2 regions of the Aeromonas aquatilis genome follow, and region 2 is predicted to be linked to the other one. Evidence: riboswitches for the same ligand, from Rfam matches in the RefSeq annotation. Region 2 holds a riboswitch; the other holds the start of a gene.
The links. A riboswitch is a leader RNA that binds a small molecule or an ion and turns the genes downstream of it on or off. The one in region 2 is predicted to bind cyclic di-GMP.
Positions count from the first base shown of each region.

Region 1 (3,863 bases), on a different contig from region 2:
CAGTGAACCATCCTGACGGTAGCGACGACCCAGACAGACATCCATCCAGGCCCCGCCCTGCTTGTGCTCGCGGGCGTAGAGGTCGAGGTAGAAGCTGCCGCGCAGCTCTTCGTCGGCATCGAAGATGTCGTAGAAGCGCACGTCCGGGTGCCAGGTGTCGATACCGAGACGCTCGCGCACCTTCATGCCGAACACCCGCTTCACCACTTCGAACAGCCCCTTCACCACCTTGCTGGCGGGGAAGTAGGGGCGCAGCTGCTCATCGGAGATGGAGAACTTGTGCTGCTTGAGCTTCTCGGCGTAGTAGGCGAGATCCCAGGCTGCCAGCTCGCTCTGACCATGCTGCTCGGCGGCGAAGGCGCGGATCTCCTCCAGCTCGGCCTTGCCTTGTGGCAGGGATTTGGCCGCCAGATCGGTGAGGAAGCTCACCACCTGTTCGGTCTTGTCCGCCATCTTGGTGGCCAGGGAGAGCTCGGCATAGTTGGCAAAGCCCAGCAGCTGGGCCAGTTCGCGGCGCAGGGTGAGCAGCTCGCTCATGATGGCGGAGTTGTCCCACTTGCCCGCATTGGGGCCCTGATCGGAGGCGCGAGTGGTAAAGGCTTCGTACATCTCGGCCCGCAGCTCGCGGTTGTCGGCATACATCATCACCGGCAGATAAGAGGGGATATCAAGAGTGAACAGCCACCCCTCTTTGCCTTTAAGTTCAGCCATCTGACGGGCAGCGGCACGCACGCTGTCGGGCAGACCGGCCAGTTCGGCTTCATCGACCACCAGCTTGTGCCAGCCCTGGGTGGCATCCAGCACGTTGTTGCTGAAACGGGAGGCCAGCTCGGAGAGGCGGGCCTGAATTTCACCGTAGCGCTGCTGCGCCTCGGCAGGCAGACCGATGCCGGAGAGGCGGAAGTCACGCAGGGTATTCTGGATCTCCTTGCGCTGGGCGCCGCTCAGCAGCGGGAAATCATCGCTCTGGAAGAGGGCCAGATAGGCCTGATAGAGCCCTTCATGCTGACCGACATAGGTCTGGAATTCAGAGAGCAGCGGCAGGCAGGCGTCATGGGCCTCGCGCAGCGCTTCGCTGTTGAGTACGGAGTTGAGGTGGCTGACCGGTGACCAGATCCGTGACAGACGGTCATTTACCTCTTCCAGCGGGGCAATCAGGCTGTCCCAGGTATGGGGATCACGCTGGGCCAGCACATCGCTGATCTTCTGCTTGCAGTCAACAATCGCCTGAATCACGGCAGGCTGAACCTGCTCCGACTTGATCTGGCTGAAAGGGGGCAGCGAATCCATTGTCAGCAAAGGGTTATTCATCCCGGTTACCTCTTGTTTGGTCTTGAACAGACCGCTTTAGCAGCTCTGTATGGCTTTCTAACATGTGGCCAAGCCACGCAATAATCAAGCGGGAATCCACCTCTCGGCACTGTTTTCCCCTCTTTGTGAGCTCAAACACCTCTCTGCCAGATACTGGACGGCAACAGCATGAATAATCGGTACTTTTTTGCTCTTTTTGCGGCTTTTTCAACTCTCGAACCACAAGGGAGCAGACCAAATCCAATCGACAAAAGAGTAGGTGACAGCGGCCTATCACCGGCCCTTTCCATGCTTGGAAAACAACCAATTAACAAGTTAATAACCAAAACAAATCATACACATACGTTGATTAATTTATTTTTAAGTGCGTATCATAAGCAGCCTGTTACTCAGGTCACTTGATTCTCTGTGCTGCACAGAAATCGGGTGAAAAAGGCAAAGTGACCCGAAAGGGCGCGACGCAAAGCCACCGGTCTAAGGGAAAACACCTATGACAGCGGGGCTGCCCCCGGGAGCGTTCGGCCATAGCTGTACGCTCCGTTTGTACTGTATGGAGATATCAAGATGAACAAATTGAAGTTATCCCTGCTGGGCTGTCTGCTCGGCATGGGCGCCCCCATGGCATATGCCGCCAGTGCTGGTCAGGCGATGGTCAACCCCCAGTCCGGCGTTGTGGTCGGCTACTGGCACAACTGGTGTGACGGTTCGGGCTACAAGGGCGGTATCGCCCCCTGCGTCAAGCTCGATCAGGTCAACCCGCAATACAACGTGGTCGATGTCTCCTTCATGAAGGTCTATGGCAGCGATCCCATCCCCACCTTCAAACTCGACCCGGCTATCGGCATGAGCGAAAGCCAGTTTATCGAGCAGATCGCCGAGCTGAACCGTCAGGGCCGTGCCGTGCTGCTGGCGCTGGGCGGTGCCGATGCACACATCGAGCTGCGCAAAGGTCAGGAACAGGCCTTTGCCGACGAGATCATCCGTCTGGTGGAGACCTATGGCTTCGACGGGCTGGATATCGATCTGGAACAGGCCGCCATCACTGCCGCCGACAACCAGACCGTGATCCCGGCGGCCCTGCGTCTGGTCAAGGATCACTACCGCGCCCAGGGGAAAAACTTCCTCATCACCATGGCGCCGGAGTTCCCCTATCTGACCCAGACTGGCGCCTACATCCCCTATATCCGCAATCTGGAAGGGTACTACGACTGGATCAACCCCCAGTTCTACAACCAGGGTGGCGACGGTATCTACATCGATGGCATCGGCTGGATTGCCCAGAATAACGATGCCCTGAAAGAAGAGTTCATCTACTACATGGCGGATTCACTGAGCAACGGAACCCGCGGCTTCTACAAGATCCCCCATGACAAGCTGGTGTTCGGCATTCCGACCAACATCGACGCCGCCGCCACCGGCTATGTGCAGGATCCGCAGAAGCTCTACAACGCCTTCAACCGCCTGAAGAGTGAGGGGCAACCACTGCGCGGCGTGATGACCTGGTCCATCAACTGGGACATGGGCCGCAACGCCGCCGGTCAGTCCTACAACGAATCCTTCATCAAGAGCTACGGCCCCTTCATCCACGATCAGGAGATCACTCCGCCGGACGAGAACGGCAAGCCGGTGTTTAGCGGCCTGAGCGATACCCGCATCAAGCAGGGCACCGCCTTTGATCCGCAGGCCGGGGTCAGCGCCAGCGACAAGGAAGATGGTGATCTGACAGACCAGATCCTGGTGGATGGAAATGTCGATACCCAACGCATCGGACTCTACCCCCTCATCTACAAGGTGAGCGATCGCGACAACAACGTTACCGAGCAGGTACGCACCATCGAGGTCTACAGCATGAAGCCGGTATTCAGCGGCGTCACCGACACCACGCTGGAGCTGGGCACCCCTTTCGATCCGATGGCCGGAGTCAACGCCCACGATGAAGAAGATGGCGATCTGACCCGCGAGATTAAGGTCAGCGGCAGCGTCGATAGCAGCAAGGTCGGCCGCTACACCCTCACCTATCAGGTGAGCGACAGCGCCGGTCAGCAGGTAACCCAGCAGCGCAACGTGACCGTCAGGGAGCAGGGCGCCGTCTGTGAAAACAGCTGGGATGCCAAAAAGACCTACGTGGGCGGCGACATCGTCAGCCACAACGGCAAGAACTGGCTGGCAGGCTGGTGGACCCAGAACGAAGAGCCGGGCACCACGGGTGACTGGGGCGTCTGGCGCGTACAGGGCGACAGCGACTGCGATGGTGGCGAGAAGCCGCCAGTGATCGGCAGCAGCGACTTCACTGTCAGCGCCATGGCGAGCGAGTACACCATAGTCAACGGTCAGGTCAGCATACGTTTCAACGTGACCACCGCCAACCCGGTGCAGATCACCGCGACTCTGGAGCAGAGCGGCCGCAGCCACGGTACCACCAGCAGCCAAGTGAACGGCACCAGCACCCTGGTACTGCAGGGAAGCAATGTCACCGATGGCAGCTACGACGTTGTGATCACCGGTCTGGCTGCCGGCCAGCAGCCGGTGGTGCAGCGCTTCCAAGTTGCGCT
Region 1 covers NZ_JBSTYP010000049.1:14,038-17,900, reverse strand. The annotation lists gene prlC (oligopeptidase A) at 1-1,311, opposite strand, end outside; gene ACW5W8_RS17650 (hypothetical protein) at 1,480-1,713, shown strand; cyclic di-GMP riboswitch class I at 1,736-1,821, shown strand; gene ACW5W8_RS17645 (immunoglobulin-like domain-containing protein) at 1,876-3,863, shown strand, end outside.
Region 1: another riboswitch for cyclic di-GMP. It lies ahead of ACW5W8_RS17645 (immunoglobulin-like domain-containing protein); the one in region 2 lies ahead of ACW5W8_RS08725 (glycosyl hydrolase family 18 protein).

Region 2 (3,863 bases):
TCTCGGTGGTGGATCGGGAGCTCAAGTTGGTGGCGTGGAACCGGCGCTACATCGAGCTGTTCCACTATCCGCCCGGGCTTATCCAGGCGGGGCGCCCCATCGAGGAGATCATCCGCTACAACGCCCGCCAGGGGCTCTGTGGTCCCGGTGATATCGAGGGACAAGTGGCTCGCCGAGTGGCCTTTATGCAGCAGGGCAGTGCCCATATCTCGGCGCGGGAGCGTCCCGATGGCCGGGTGATCGAGATGCAGGGCAATCCCATGCCGGCCGGTGGTTTCGTCATGACCTTCACCGATATCACGCCGTTTCGTGATGCCGAACGGGTGCTGCGAGAAGCCAACGAACATCTGGAGGCGCGGGTCGCCGAGCGTACCCGCGAGCTCTCCGAACTCAACCGCCAGCTGTTGCTGGTCAACCAGCAGGTGGAGCGGGCCAATCAATCCAAGAGCCGTTTTCTGGCGGCGGTCAGCCACGATCTGACCCAGCCCCTCAACGCGGCCAAGCTCTTTACCTCCTCCCTGCTGGAGATGCTGCCGGCCGAAGAGGAGCCTGCCCGGATCGCCCGTCATATCGACGATGCGCTGGGAGCGACCGAAGACCTCATCAGCGATCTGCTCGATATCTCCCGGCTGGAGGCGGGCAAGTTCAAAGCCAAGAAACTCGACTTCGCCCTGCACGATCTGTTCGACAACCTGAAGGCGGAGTTCGGCGTGCTGGCGCAGGCGGGGGGGATCCACTTCTCGGTGGTGGAGAGCAAGCTGGCGGTGCACAGCGATGTGCGCCTGCTGCGGCGGGTGCTGCAGAACTTTCTCACCAATGCGTTTCGCTACAACCCGGGCGGCCGGGTGCTGCTCGGCTGTCGCAGGCTGGGGAGCAAGATCCGCATCGAGGTGTGGGACAACGGCCCCGGCATTCCGCAAGACAAGCAGGAGGCTATCTTCGATGAGTTCTCCCGCCTCGATCACTCCCGCACTGCCAGGGAGCAGGGGCTGGGTCTGGGGCTCGCCATTGCCCGCGGCATCTCGCTGGTGCTGGGTCATCAGCTCACATTGCAGAGCTGGCCAGGCAAGGGATCGGTCTTTGCGGTGACCCTCAATCTGGCCACCCGGCCGGTGGTGGCCCATCCGGTCGCCGCGCCCGCTCTGCGTGACAGCCAGCTGGAGGGGGTCAGGGTGCTCTGCATCGACAACGAGCGCGATATTCTGGCGGCGATGAGTTCGCTGCTTGGCCGTTGGGGCTGTGACGTGCGCTGCGCTGTCGATCTGGCCGAAGCCGAGGCGCTGGTGGCAGACGGGTTTGTGCCGAGACTGGTGCTTTCTGACTACCACCTTGACGACGGCAAGACCGGGTTGGAGGCGCTGGCTGCCCTGCAGCGGGTGTGTGGCGACGAGCTGGGAGGGATCATCATCAGTGCCGATCGCAAGAGCGAGTTGCAGGTGCAGATCCGCGAGCGGGGGTATGGCTACATCAGCAAACCGGTCAAACCGCTCAAACTGCGGGCCCTGATGAACAGCCTGCTGCTGCGCTAGCGACAGGCCGTGAACAGGCTCACAAAATCGTGCAAATAACGCGGCGGTCATCGCCATGATGGCATGCCGCCCATCAAGGTATATTGGCGAAGATCCTCTCATTTTTCAGTGTAATAGCGGCAGATGGCCGCGCAGAGATATCGCTGTCTGCAAACGCAGACAGTGGCACACCGGATCGGCTCAATCTATAGTCTGGATGCGATTATTTTCATCGCGAATGAAGTAGCTAAAGGGCAAACCGATCGCAAGGTCGGGACGCAAAGCTTCCGGTCCAGGGATGAGCCGTACTTGAGATAGCGGGGCCACCACAGGTTGTTGTGTACCTTTGCCAAGAGGCCGCACAGCTGTCTGCGTTACCTGTCAGGGCGTCGCCCTTTTCGTTGCCAACATAACGAAATAGGGAAATATAAAAAATGCCAAGTCCAAAGCCTACCATGCTGGCCCTTGCGGTTGGTCTATGTTGCGCCTCGTCCGCCTATGCCGCTGCGCCCGGCAAGCCGACTATCGGCTGGGGTTCCACCAAGTTTGCCATTGTCGAAGTGAGTCAGTCTGCCACCTCCTATAACGAGCTGGTCAAGGTGAAGGATGGTGCCGATGTAGAGGTGAACTGGAACCTCTGGAGCGGTGATCTGGGTCAGAGTGCCAAGGTGCTGCTCAACGGCAAAGAGGTGTGGTCCGGTCCCTCTGCCGCCGCGGGCAGCGCCAAATTTAAGGTGAAACAGGGCGGGCGTTACCAGATGCAGGTGGCGCTGTGCAACGCCGATGGCTGCACCCTTTCCGATCCGAAAGAGATAGTGGTCGCCGATACCGACGGCAGCCATCTGGCACCGCTCAAGGCACCGCTGCAGGAGAACAACAAGCCCTACGCCAACAAGTCCGGCAAGGTGGTGGGGACTTACTACGTGGAGTGGGGCGTCTATGGCCGCAAGTTTACGGTCGACAAGATCCCGGCTCAGAACCTGACCCATATCCTCTATGGTTTCACCCCCATCTGTGGCGGAGATGGCATCAACGACAGCCTCAAGGAGATCGAGAACGGCAACAGCTTCCAGGCGCTGCAGCGTGCCTGTGCCGGCCGGGCTGACTTCAAGGTTGCGATCCACGATCCCTGGGCTGCGGTCCAGATGCCGCAAAGCGGCCTGACCGCCTATGACGAGCCCTACAAGGGCAACTTCGGCGCCCTGATGGCACTCAAGCAGGCCAATCCGAACCTCAAGATCCTCCCCTCGGTCGGCGGATGGACCCTCTCTGACCCCTTCTACTTCCTCGGTGACAAAACCAAGCGCGATGTGTTTGTCGGCTCGGTGAAAGAGTTCCTGCAGACCTGGAAATTCTTCGACGGTGTGGATATCGACTGGGAGTATCCGGGCGGACAGGGCGCCAACCCGAAACTGGGCAGCCCGAGCGATGGTGCCACCTATGTGACCCTGATGAAGGAGTTGCGCACCATGCTCGACGAGCTGGAGGCACAGACTGGCCGCAAGTATGAGCTCACCTCCGCCATCGGGGCCGGTTACGACAAGATTGAAGATGTGGATTATCGCGCCGCTCAGCAGTACATGAGCCATATCTTTATGATGACCTACGACTACAACGGTGGCTGGAGCAATACCGAGCTGGGCCATCAGACCAACCTCTACGCGGCGAGCTGGGATCCCAAGACCAAGTACACCACCGACAAGGCGGTCAACCTGATGCTGGCGCAAGGGGTTGAGCCTGGCAAGCTGGTGGTCGGTGCCGCCATGTATGGCCGTGGCTGGACCGGGGTAAGCGGTTATCAGGGCAACAACCCCTTCACCGGCAAGGCGACCGGCAAGGTGAAAGGCACCTGGGAGGACGGGGTGGTGGATTACCGCGACATCGTCAACAACCGGATGGGGGCGGGCTGGGAGAAGGGCTACGACGAGGTGGCCGAGGCGCCCTATCTGTTCAAGGCGGCGACCGGCGATCTCATCACCTATGACAACGAGCGCTCGGTCAAGGCCAAGGGGCAGTATGTGCTGGCCAACAAGCTCGGTGGCCTCTTTTCATGGGAGATCGATGCCGACAACGGCGACATCCTCAATGCCATGCATGAAGGGCTGGGCCACGGCGAGGGGACGACTCCACCAGCCAACAAGCCGCCATTGGCCAATGCCGGCAGTGACCTCAAGGTGACCGGCCCGACCGAGGTGACGCTGGACGGCTCCGCGTCCCACGACCCGGAAAATAGCGCTCTCAGTTATAGCTGGAAGCAGATCTCCGGGCCGCAGGTTGGCTTGCTTGATGCCACTCAGGCCAAAGCCCGCGTGGTGCTGGATGCAGTGACCGCCGATATCAATCTGGTGTTCGAGC
Region 2 covers NZ_JBSTYP010000017.1:51,255-55,117, forward strand. The annotation lists gene ACW5W8_RS08720 (hybrid sensor histidine kinase/response regulator) at 1-1,529, shown strand, start outside; cyclic di-GMP riboswitch class I at 1,752-1,839, shown strand; gene ACW5W8_RS08725 (glycosyl hydrolase family 18 protein) at 1,943-3,863, shown strand, end outside.